DNA from 3 places in the Hahella aquimaris genome. Region 2 is predicted to be linked to each of the others. Evidence: predicted binding sites of a transcription regulator. Region 2 holds the regulator's gene; each other region holds the start of a gene.
What was found. Region 2 encodes sigma-54, which starts transcription at its own class of promoters, with help from an activator protein. Its sites were predicted from a motif close to TGGCACNNNNNTTGCTNT; they were not measured.
Positions count from the first base shown of each region.

Region 1: the regulator sigma-54 is predicted to act here: its motif matches at 2,357-2,374, upstream of flgB (flagellar basal body rod protein FlgB).
Region 3: the regulator sigma-54 is predicted to act here: its motif matches at 1,452-1,469, upstream of O5O45_RS31085 (NarK family nitrate/nitrite MFS transporter).

Region 1 is NZ_CP132203.1:3,485,885-3,490,084, forward strand. It holds gene O5O45_RS15445 (flagellar hook protein FlgE) at 1-751, opposite strand, end outside; gene O5O45_RS15450 (flagellar hook assembly protein FlgD) at 769-1,446, opposite strand; gene flgC (flagellar basal body rod protein FlgC) at 1,471-1,908, opposite strand; gene flgB (flagellar basal body rod protein FlgB) at 1,911-2,306, opposite strand; gene O5O45_RS15465 (nitroreductase family protein) at 2,584-3,150, opposite strand; gene O5O45_RS15470 (adenylate/guanylate cyclase domain-containing protein) at 3,732-4,200, shown strand, end outside.
Region 2 is NZ_CP132203.1:269,945-274,144, forward strand. It holds gene rapZ (RNase adapter RapZ) at 16-876, opposite strand; gene ptsN (PTS IIA-like nitrogen regulatory protein PtsN) at 903-1,367, opposite strand; gene hpf (ribosome hibernation-promoting factor, HPF/YfiA family) at 1,374-1,682, opposite strand; gene O5O45_RS01375 (RNA polymerase factor sigma-54) at 1,798-3,294, opposite strand; gene lptB (LPS export ABC transporter ATP-binding protein) at 3,417-4,142, opposite strand; gene lptA (lipopolysaccharide transport periplasmic protein LptA) at 4,139-4,200, opposite strand, start outside.
Region 3 is NZ_CP132203.1:6,983,957-6,988,156, forward strand. It holds gene nirB (nitrite reductase large subunit NirB) at 1-1,043, opposite strand, end outside; gene O5O45_RS31085 (NarK family nitrate/nitrite MFS transporter) at 1,523-2,995, shown strand; gene O5O45_RS31090 (bifunctional protein-serine/threonine kinase/phosphatase) at 3,057-4,200, shown strand, end outside.

The sequences.
Region 1 (4,200 bases), 3.2 Mb from region 2:
CCGCCGTAATCGTGGCGCGAGTACTGGCGGCGGCGTCTATGTTGTCCAGGTTGTTGAACAGGGCCGCTATTTCATTCGCGGAACTGTTCGCTGGAATGGTCACCGTTGAAGTGGAGCCATCAGCCTGAGTCACGGTAATTGTCTGTGCGGCATAGCCATTAGCGCCATTCGTGCCGGCGGCGGTAGCATCCACCGCCTGCCCAATAAACACGCCGTCTGAGGACAGTGTATCGCCACGTTCCAGCAGCACCGGCTCGGACGCATCCAGGTTAAGGTTGGCGTCCACCCTTGTGGTTCTGTCCGGCGCCAGGCTGGTGTCATCTATCAACAGATCGCCCAGCACTCCGCTGACGACGCCGCTGTCATTGGCGACAAACCCCTGCAGATGCATGCCGGAGCTGTTCACCACATAACCTTCCTTGTCGATGCCGAAAGCGCCGGCGCGACTGTAGCGACGATCGCCGTTGTTGGTGTCGAGGATAAAGAAGCCTTCGCCGTTGATGGCGAGGTCCAGACCATTCTCGGTAAAGGAAAGATTGCCCTGCGCAAACTCTTGCCGCACCTTTTGCACCCGTACGCCGTCTCCGACCGGGTTAGAGCCCAGACTTAAAAAGCTGTTGGCGTACAGATCTCCAAACTCCGCACGCGACCGTTTAAAGCCGGTAGTGCTGGCGTTGGCGATATTATTGCCGGTCACCTCCAGGTCGACCGACGCTGCCCTGATTCCTGTTAACGCGATATTAAACGGCATACCACACCTCGCACATGCTAACTGATCTGTTTGATATCGCTTAATCCGACCGAGCCAAGTCCGGCCAGATTCAAAGTGACGCCGCCGTCACGCGCGATTGATACACTATCCACATTGGCCGCCAGATAAGAGCTGACTTGCATCTGCTCACCGCTGTAGCGAGCCCGTGCGACCACTTCATACCGCCCCGCCGGCAAAGTTTCGCCGTTGCTGTTTTTGCCGTCCCAACTGAACGTGACATCGCCACCGGGCTGATAACCTTTATCAATAGTCGTGATGAGTTCGCCAGCCTCGTTATAGACGCTAATGGTCAATTGCGACGTTCCGGCAGGCAGCTCCACCACCCCATTTATGGATCCATCCGCACTCTTGATAGCGCTTTCCATCGGAGCCAGCACATCCCGTCCCACCATCGCCGAGGCCTGCAAGGCCTGTGCGCTGCGAAACTGAGAGGCCATTGTGTCCACGGTCGAATTCAATGACTGAATCCCTTCCACCGAGCTGAATTGCGCCAACTGTGCGACAAACGCTGTATTGTCCTGGGGATCGAGCGGACTCTGGTTATTCAACTGGGCGATCATCAGATCCATGAATTCGTTTTTACCCAGCTCGTTTTTCCTGTTGGCGGACTTTTGCTGAAGCGCGTATTGACTCAGCGCGTCGCTAGTCTGATTTGCCGTATTGATATCGCTCATCACGCTGTCCTCACGAAAAGTTCATCACTGACCAATAGTCAGCAGGCGCTGCATCATGGTTTTCGCTGAATTCAGCACTTCCACATTGGTCTGGAAGCTGCGGGAAGCGGACATCATATCCGCCATTTCCTCCACCACATTCACGTTGGGATAAAACACATAGCCGTCCGCATCCGCCATGGGGTGGTCCGGTTGGTAGCGACGCTCCAGAGAGGCATCGCTTTCCACAATGGCGCGCACCTCAACGCCGCGAGAGGCGTCATCGTTGATCGAAGGAGGAATCGCCGCATTGAGAGCGTCCTGATGCACCGCCGCAAAAATCGGCTTGCGCGCACGATAAGTCTGATCGATGCTCGAGCTGGCGGTGTCCGCGTTGGCCAGGTTGCTGGCGGTAGTGTTAAGTCGCACGGATTGTGCAGTCATACCGGAACCGGCAATGTCGAAAATGCTATTGATCCCCATCGTTATTCTCCTTTAATCGCGCTGACGATGCCTTTCAGGCGGCTGTTGAGGAATTCAAAGCTGGCCTGAAAATCCAGCGCGTTCTTGGAGTACTGCACGATTTCCGTCTGCGTATCCACGGTGTTGCCGTCAATGGAAGGTTGCAGCGGCTGGCGGTACAACAGGGCCCCTTCCGCCGGCGTTTTTATCGCCATGTGGGCATCGTGGGTTGTAACCACCTCCAGTGAGTCCTCTATACTTTTGGCCTGCCTGAGCACGGCTTTAAAATCGATATCCCGGGCGCGAAACCCCGGCGTGTCCGCATTGGCTATGTTGTTCGCCAGCACTTCCGCCCGTCTGGCGCGGACGTTCAGCGCTTGCTCATGGATACCCAGCGCTTTGTCGAATGATATGGCCATCTAACACCTCTGCAGTTGCCTGACTGCGACAATCGTCATTTGCGTCAATGTCAGCAAGTCCCGCGCCAGTTATTTTTTTTATTTTATTTTTCAGTTAGATAGCATTTTCAGTCAAGCGGAGGGCGGCAAAGGGATACCGCCCTGAAGAAAAGTGCGTCCACGCCATGCGGCAAAAGGACAACCATCGTCATCGAAAGGGTTTAACAGGAGGACGAATATGGCGGGTGGGGATATGAGATAAGCGACGCCTGCTAAAACATGCAGCGTCGCAGGAAAATCAGCTCGCTTCGCCAGTGAAGAAACTGACGCGCTCTTCAAAAGCAGGCGGTTCGGGAACTTTCTTCTCTTTACTGGCCGGCGTCCCTACATAAAGATAACCCACGACATGCTCGTTGGAGGCCAAACCAAGACGCTGCTTGACACGCTCGTCATAGGCCACCCATCCGGTGCGCCACATAGCGCCATAGCCCAATTCCTCCAGCCCCAGCATCAACGCATAGGCGCTGCAACCGGCGGAAATCAGCTGTTCCGACTCCGGAACCTTGGGGTGTTCCTGCGCAGTGGCGACAACCACAATCACCATTGGCGCGCGACTGGGAGCCTTGGCCAGTTTTTGCTTGGCCGCGTCGTCCTGACCATCCTGCTCCGCAGTTTCGTAATATATGCGGCCCAGAGCATCGAGCCCCTCGCCTTCCACAATAATCAACCGACACGGCCGTAAGCGGCCATGGTCCGGCGCGCGCATGATCACCGGATACAGTTTCCGCAATTCTTCATGGCTCGGCGCCGGCGCCTGCAACAAGGGAGTGGAGGTTCGATTTACAAGAATATCTAATACCGCCATGGTGTTATACGTGGCTCCTGTTGTTTATCCGCGTGACCGCCGGTCAGACCAACAAAAGCCCGGCGACTGATTTCGGATCAGATTATAAATAGGAATAATTCTTAAATATATGCAATTGACCGTCAGAAAACACTTGTCCTATCACGCCACTTCATCTTCCATTTACGCCAACTCAAAAGGTTAAAGATTGTCTAACGACAGACAAAACCGTCCCACAGATTGTCCGACAACCCCATTACTGCTAACCTTAGACGCGATCGTAGCGCTGGTGGACTATACTACCAGAAGAGGGCGGCAGTTATGGCGGATGGTTTACGCCGGTCCAACGGCTTTTTACATGGCAATCCCGCATTCAACCAATGCGTCGCGCTACGCCTGTTGCACAGGCGCCTCCCGCTTTCCACCCGGAAAACCTTCTAATCCTGTCCTTTTTAGGGTATATCCGTGCTAGGACAGGACGTTTTTATTGATAACAGCAAACCGGCGAGCCGCATTGCCACTCCCATGCGCTCGCAGGGACTTTTGGTTAGGTTGAAAAATATGCTGACGGGACAATACCGGTATTCGCGGTTATGACACAAATGATGCCGATACCTCCACATCTCGCCAATACGCCGCACTCCCCGACTCAGGTGACGATCCCGCCCATGCCGGACTATAACGCCCGGGTGCTCGGCTATCTGGTATGCGCCGCCATTATCGTCGCCGGCATTCTGGAGGGGCATTTCGACGAGTACCTTATCTGGATCATTCCCGGCGCCATGCTATGGCCGCATATTCTGTATTTCGCTCTGCGCTTCTTCGATAAACAGAAGAACACCAAGGTCCGCCAGGGCATGATGGTAGTGGACGGCTTTCTATGCGGCGTGATTCTGGTGCTAATCAAATTCAGCGTCACCCCCACTCTGTTTTTTCTGCTGATGCTGAACTTCAGCTTCATAATTGTCGGCGGCATGAAAAGCTGGCTATACGGCAACATCGCCTTTCTCGCCGGCTTTACCGTGGCGTCCATCTATTTTGGTTTGAGCTTCGCGCCGCCTACCCCCATGG
Region 2 (4,200 bases):
CTTATTGTTAAAACCTTATTGCGCCAGCTCTTTGTGGCGCACTTGGACATTATCATATTTTTTCTTGAAATGCTCTCCCAGGCACTCGCAGATATAGACGGAGCGGTGTTGCCCGCCAGTACAGCCGATGCTGATCGTCATATAGGTGCGGTTGCTGTTCTGGAAGTGCGGAATCCAGGTCTCAAGAAAGCTGATGATGTGCTGCAGCATCTGTTCCGGTTCCGGATGCTGCTTAAGGAATTCAATGATTTCCTGATCAGTGCCTTTATAGCCGCGCAGTGCGGTGTCCCAGTAGGGGTTGGGGAGGCAGCGTACGTCAAACACCATGTCGGAATCCGACGGCACGCCATGCTTGAAGCCGAAAGACTGAAAGAGCAGAGCCAGCTCTTGGGTTTTGTGTCCGATAACCCTGATCTTTACCTGATCTCGTAACTGGTAAATGGAGAGGTCGCTGGTGTCTATGTAGAGGTTCGCCAGGGTGGCGATTGGCTCCAATAACTGCTTCTCTTTGGCGATGGCTTCTTTCAGCGATGTGCTTTTACTGCTGAGCGGGTGCTTGCGACGCGTTGCATGAAATCGTTTGATCAAGGTGGCGTCATTAGCGTCAAGATAGATGATTTCCACATCGATATTATGCGCTTGCAGAGTGGCGTAAATGGACGGGAAGTCCGATAAGTCCCTATAAAGATTACGGGCGTCTATGCTGACGGCGAGCTGCTGGTTTTGGGTTTTCCCCTGATCCAGCACCTCTTGGGTGAGAGGCGAGAGGAGACCGATAGGCAGGTTATCGATGCAGTAATAACCCATATCCTCCAAGACATGGAGCGCCGTACTTTTTCCGGAGCCTGAACGACCGCTTACGATAATCAGCTTCATGTCTTCCTCTTTCCATCGAAGCTGGATTATTTCTCCAGCACCCTCCTGAACAGGGTTTCGTCGTTGTCACAGTCGCGCAGGTGTTCGCAGAAGCGACGGTCATTGAATTTCTGGGCCAGTTGGCTCAGTAGGTCCAAGTGTTCGCTGGTGGCCTCCTGAGGCACGATCAGAACGAACAGCAGGTCTACGGGTTCGTTGTCTATGGCGTCAAAAGGGATCTTGTCCTTGAGTGTAATCAAGGCCCCTATGATGCGGTCGCAGTTTTCCAGGCGGCAGTGGGGTATTGCGATGCCCTGGCCGATACCAGTGCTGCCGAGTCTTTCACGGCAGATCAGGTTGGTAAAAATGGCGTTCTCGTCCAAAAATGGAAAATGTTGCGCAATCAGATTGGCGATATATTCGAGAACGCGCTTCTTACTCGAGCCCGACACCCCACAGCGTGTGAGGGCGGGCGAGATAATTGACTCAATAGTTAGTGTGGTTTGGGCCATGTTCTGTTATCTGGCGGATGCGCCGTGCATCCGATCAACGTGCTTCTCTTTGTGTTTGAGGATCTGGCGATCTAATTTGTCCACCAGTGCGTCAATTGACGCGTACATATCTTCGTGTTCAGCATTGGCATGCAGGTCAGCGCCGCTTATGTGCATGGTTGCTTCTGCAATCTGACGCTGTTTTTGAATGGAGAGCGTAACTTGGACATTACTGATACTGTCGAAGTGTCGTTCGAGCTTGTCGAACTTGTTGTTAACGTAATCTTTCAGTGCTTCAGTTAACTCGACTTGATGTCCGGTGATGTTCATTTGCATACTTTGCTCCTAATGCCAATATACGGTGCATTATGAATTTTGCACTTCCATGAAAAATACTAGCACATCCAGTTTGTGACTATTTGATTTAAGTCTTATACCTGTATTCCTCCTTTTAAATTAATCGCTTACGTTCATTGGAAGGCGGAATGGAAAGCGCCTCCCGGTACTTTGCGATCGTGCGACGGGCGACGTTGATGCCCTGTTCGCCAAGCAGCGCAGCAATTTTGCTGTCGCTCAATGGTTTCTTCGGTGATTCCGCCGCAACTAACTTCTTGATAATAGCTCTAATAGCGGTCGAAGAACACTCGCCACCCGTGTCTGTGCTGACATGGCTGGAGAAAAAGTACTTCAGCTCAAATACGCCGCGAGGAGTGTGCATATATTTCTGGGTGGTCACCCGGGAAATGGTTGACTCATGCATCTCCACCGCCTCCGCAATATCGTGCAGCACCAGCGGCTTCATCGCCTCTTCGCCGTACTCTAGGAATCCTTGCTGATGTTCGACGATTTGTGAAGCGACTTTCAACAGAGTTTCATTACGGCTTTGCAAGCTTTTGATAAACCAGCGCGCTTCCTGTAACTGATCGCGCAAGTAAGTGTTGTCTGAGCTGTTGTCCGCGCGTCTCACCAAGCCCGCATAGCCAGGGTTGATGCGGATCTTGGGGGCGATTTCCGGATTCAGCTCCACCAGCCACCGGCCATTGTTTTTTTTGACGATAACGTCAGGAACCACATATTCGGTATTGCTTTCCTGAATGCCTTCGCCCGGTCTTGGGTTCAAACTTTGAATCAGCTTTAGTACTTCCCGCAGATCGTCTTCTTTCAGGCGGCTGCGACGCATTAGTTGGGCGTAGTCGCGGTTGCCAAGCAGATTGATGTAGTGGCTGACCACCAGCTTGGCTTGACCTAGCCAAGGGGTGTCTTTCGGCAGTTGATTCAGCTGGCTCAGCAGGCAATCCTGCAGGTTGCAGGTGGCGACACCGGGAGGATCGAATTGCTGGATACGTTTTAAAACTGCGCATACTTCGTCCAGCTCAATTTCTTCTTCCCCCTCAGTTTGCAGACCGCTATGAATTTCATCGGGAGTGAGGGAGAGATAACCATCAGGACTGACTGCATCAATAATCGCTACGGCGATCATGCGGTCAATGTCGGACATGGGGGTAAGGTTGAGTTGCCAGAGAAGGTGGTCTTGCAGGGTTTCGCCTTTGCTGTTGCGGGACTCGAAGTCGTATTCGTCATCCTCGCCGCCGCTGTAGTTGCTTGATCCGCTTTGGAAGACATCATCCCAGGCGGTATCGACGGGCAAATCGTTCGGAATGGAGTCGGACCAGTTGTCCTCTTCAGCGAACCCCCCTTCATCCATGCCCGACTCCTGCGTTCGTTCCTTGCTGGAGTTGTTGGCGAGCATGTCGCTGATCGTATCGTTCTGAACGTGGTTGGGTGATTCGTCCTCTTCAGACACTTCCAGCATGGGGTTGGACTCAAGCGCTTGTTGAATCTCCTGCTGTAAATCCAGTGTTGAAAGCTGCAAAAGTTTTATTGCTTGTTGCAGTTGCGGGGTCATGGTCAGCTGTTGACCCAGCTTTAACTGCAATGAAGTTTTCATAACCATCTGATGCTTACCACCGATTCAGGCACAGATCTTGTGAGTTTTTCATAGTTATTAGGTGCTTTAATCCTAAGCTCTTGAGCCTTGAGGTCCATCTGGGATGGAGACCGCCGGTTAAACTAAAGTTTGAACTGGTCACCCAGATAGACCTCTCTAACCTTTGGGTTGGCAAGGATATCACTTGGGGCGCCGCTTGCGATAATAAATCCTTCACTGACAATATAGGCGCGTTCACAAATATCCAAGGTCTCGCGCACATTATGATCTGTAATTAAAACGCCGATGCCGCGCTTTTTGAGATGCTCAATAATCTGCTTGATATCGTTGACGGAAATAGGGTCCACCCCGGCGAATGGTTCATCCAGCAGGACAAATTTTGGCTCTGTGGCCAGCGCGCGAGCGATTTCCACGCGTCGACGTTCGCCCCCTGAGAGGCTCATGCCAAGGCTTTTGCGAATATGGGTGATGTGAAACTCCTGTAGCAGTTCTTCCATTTTTAGTTTGCGCTCCTTGCGGCTGAGATCTGCTCTGGTCTCAAGGATGGCGTAGATATTGTCCTCCACTGACAGCTTTCTGAAGACCGATGCTTCCTGTGGCAGATAGCCGATGCCCTTGCGCGCTCTCCCGTGCATAGGCAGGCCAGTGATTTCCGCTTCGTCAATGAATACGCTGCCTTTGTCGCTGGGGATCAGTCCTACCACCATGTAAAAGCAGGTGGTTTTTCCTGCGCCGTTAGGTCCGAGGAGGCCAACGATTTCGCCGCTGCGAATTTCAACGGACACATCTTTTACAACAGGCCGTTTTTTGTAGGCCTTGGCCAGATTTCTGGCAGTGAGGGTGCTCATTGTTTATTAGATTTGGGCGGATGATAGATGATTTCAACCTGCTCGGTTTGATTGCCCG
Region 3 (4,200 bases), 450 kb from region 2:
TGAAACACGATGTTTTCGCTGTCGTTGTCCCCCAGGAAGTTGCCGGCGGAAAACACATCGATGCCGGTGACTTTGAGTTTGGTGGAGACTTCCTTCTGTTTGTAGATGCCGATGCCGTAGCCCGCCAGATGGTTGGCGCAGACTTTGGCCTGATCCCAAATGGGCGCCACCAGGCCGAATAATTCTCCCCGGTGCTGGACGCATTCGCCAATGGCGTAGATGCTGGGGTCGAAGGTTTGCATGGTGTCGTTGACCACCACCCCGCGTTCACAGTACAAACCACAGGATTGCGCCAGCTCGGTGTTGGGACGAATGCCGACAGCCATCACCACGATATCCGCAGGAAGCGTCTCGCCGGTGTCGAACTTGATGGCTTTGACGCTGCCGTGCTCATCGCCTTCCAGGCAAGAGGTGTTGGCGGACATGCGGAACTTCATGCCGCGCTCTTCCAGGGCCGCTTGCAGAAAGCGGGCGGAGGGACCGTCCAGCTGGCGATTCATCAGAATTTCCAGGTTATGCACGACAGTGACGTCCATACCGTGCTTCAACAATCCGTTGGCGGCTTCCAGACCGAGCAGGCCGCCGCCGATAACGATGGCGTGTTGTTTGGATTTGGCGGCGGACAGCATGGTGTCCACATCGGAAATATCACGGAAGGTGATGACGCCTTTCAGGTCTTTGCCTGGTACAGGAATAATGAAGGGGTTGGAGCCGGTGGACAGCAGCAGCCTGTCATAGGCCGCTTCTGTCCCGTCCGCCGCATACACAATCTTATTACGGCGATCCACTTTCAGCGCCCGCTTCTCCCATCCGGCGTGCAAGGTGATGTTGTGAGTTTTGTACCATTCCATGTCGTTGATCATGATGTCTTCGAGCGTCTTTTCTCCGGACAACAACGGCGACAACATGATGCGGTTGTAATTGCCGTGAGGCTCTGATCCGAACACGGTGATGTCGTATTTATCCGGCGCTATTTTTAGCAACTCCTCGACAGTCCGCATTCCAGCCATTCCATTTCCGACGACGACTAATTTTTCTTTCATGGACCTTCTCCAGCTCGCTGAATCCGCTACAGGCTAATTGACGGTGATAGAGCATGAATGGCGCCAACCAAAATCTCGTTATTTTTAAGTAACTGTAATTAAAGAGATAAAAAGTGGTTTTCGATGCATTTCGAGGAGTTTTGCTTGTCAATGGTGCGGAATGACGCCTGAGTTTTGTTCTAAAAAAGTGCGCAAATTTTAGCTGGCGCCCAACAAGAGTGATTAATTTGGTGCGGGATTGGTTTTTTGTGTTGCGCTTATTTGGTGCGTTATGTGGCGGAAAAAAGCCTAACGGTCTTCCTGATAAATTTAATTATTTGATATACATGGGGATTTATGTTTCTTCATGGTTGCGAAAGAGATATCAGGACAGGCTGAAAGGAGGTTAAACAAGCCTGTTTTATCGGTTGGCACAGCTTTTGTAGTTCCTGTGGGTGCTTTTCTACGAGAACTCAACTGCCAATAAGACAGGAAGATTTATGTCATCCGATAAACTCAATATTTTGGATCTGTCCCAAGGGGGCGTCCGAACCTTGCATTACACCTGGTTCGCGTTTTTCCTCACGTTCGTCATGTGGTTTTCCCACGCGCCGATGAAACCATTCATTGTGGAAGCATTCAATATGTCCAATGAGCAGTGGAAGGCGCTGTTGATTTTGAACGTGGCGCTGACCATTCCCGCGCGTATTGTCATTGGCATGTTGGTGGATAAGTTCGGCCCGCGTGCGGTGTACAGTCTGTTGTTAATGATTTCCGCTTTCCTGTGTTGGGGATTTGCGTTTTCCACCACCTTTGAGCAGCTTGCTCTGTTCCGGTTTTTGTGTGGATTCATCGGCGCGGGTTTTGTCATCGGCATCCGTCTGGTCGGAGAGTGGTTTCCCGCCAAAACCGTTGGCGTGGCGGAAGGCGTCTATGGCGGTTGGGGGAATTTCGGCTCCACCGCGGCGGCCTGGACGCTGCCATCAATCGCCGCTTATATCTATGGCGGAGATGAAGGATGGCGTTATGCGATCGCCACCACTGGGGTCGTCGCCTTCTTCTATGGACTGCTGTTTTACCGCAAAGTTCGCAATACCCCAAAAGGCTCTACTTATTTCAAACCCAAGAAGAGCGGGGGACTGGAGGTCAGTTCCTGGAAAGACTTCTGGTTTTACATCGCCATGAACCTGCCCATGTACATAGCTTTGGCGGTGTTGACCTGGAAGCTGTCTCCCGCCGGTCTGGGACTGCTATCCGACTCTACGGCTTCGATTTTGTGGGCGGGGCTGGTGGCGTTATTTATCGTCCAGTTCTGGCAGATCTACAACGTCAATCATGAGCGCCTGAAGCAAGGCGTGCCGGAAATGCAGCGTTATAAGTTCAAGCAGGTGGCGGTGTTGGACTGGGCGTACTTCGTGACCTTCGGATCGGAGTTGGCGGTAGTGTCAATGTTGCCCGCTTTTTTCATGGAAACCTTTGGTCTGTCGCCAGTGCAGGCGGGTCTGTTGGGAGGCGCTTTCGCCCTGATGAACTTGGTGGCCCGTCCTGGCGGCGGTCTGTTGTCGGATCGCTTTGGCCGCAAGAAAACCTTGTCTATCCTGATTGCGGGCCTGGCGGTGGGGTATTTGCTGCTGAGTCAGATTTCTGCAGCCTGGATGATCCCGGCGGCGGTGGCGGCAGTCATGCTGTGCTCCTTCTTCGTGCAGGCGGGGGAAGGGGCGGTGTTCGCCATGGTGCCGCTAGTGCAGCGCCGTATGACCGGACAAATCGCGGGTATGGCGGGCGCCTACGGCAATGTGGGCGGCGTGACTTTCCTGACGGTGTATTCATTCGTCGATGCATCCACATTTTTTATGGCCATTGCAGGAGCGGCGGCAGTTTGTTTTCTCGCCGTGCAGTTTCTCGATGAGCCTGAAGGGCATATGGTCGAAGTGGGCGAAGACGGCAGCGTGCAACTGATTGAAGTGAACTGATTGACATGGGTCTATTGCTGCGGCGTACTACCTTTAATTTTTGCAGCAGGATGAGTGGCGCATGATATTCGCCAGCGATTTGTCGCTATCCGTTGATCAACACAGCATTGCCGGCGTGAAACCCCGCAATGAAGACTGCATCGGCGTGCGTATTCCTGATCGGGAGACGTTGCAATTGAAAGGCGCTGTGGCGGTCATCGCGGATGGCGTCAGTGCGGCGGAAGCGGGCAAGGAAGCCAGCGAAGCCTGCGTCACCAACTTTTTGAGCGATTATTTCTGCACTCCGGATTCCTGGTCGGTGAAAAACGCCGCGCAGAAAGTGCTGCAGGCGTTGAACCGCTGGCTTTATGGACAAAGTCTACGCACCTTGAATGACGACAAAGGATATGTGTGCACTTTGTCCATTCTGGTATTGAAGTCGACGCAGGCGCATATCTTTCATGTGGGCGACAGTCGGATTTATCTCTATCGGCAGGGCGAGCTGGAACAGGTCACTACGGATCACACCGCCCGCGTTGATGCAGAACGCACTTATCTGGCTCGGGCCATGGGATTTTCCGCCAATCTGGACATCGACTACCGCGTGTTGGAGATACAGGCCGGAGATGTGTTCCTGCTGAGCACGGATGGCCTCCATGATTTTATCCCGCATCATCAATTGCGGGAGCGGCTGCGAGACGCCGCGCAAGCGTCTTTTCAGGGGCTTGCTGCAGACCTTTTACAGGCAGCTCTGCAGGCGGGCAGTGACGATAACCTGAGTTGTCAGATACTACGGGTGGAGAGTCTCGGGTTACGCGATGCGGACGCCTGCTGCCGCGAACTCAGCCGCCTCCCGTTTCCGCCGCCGTTGGAAGTGGGGCAGAGCCTGGACGGCTATCGCGTCGATCGTATTCTGCATGAAAGCGCGCGCAGCCAGGTCTATCAGGTCACTGATATGGAAACCGGGGGGCGTGCGGTAATGAAAACGCCCTCTCTCAATTTCGTGGATGATCCTGCTTATATCGAACGTTTCACCATGGAGGAGTGGATTGCGCGACGGGTGCACAATCCCCACGTGGCGGGTTTGGTTCCCTGCAAACGAGCGCGTAGCTGTCTGTATTATCTGACGGAGTTCGTACCAGGCGCGCCCTTGTCCCGGTGGATTCGCGATAACTCTCGCCCGGATATTCACCGGGTGACCCGCATTCTGGAGCAGATAGTCAAAG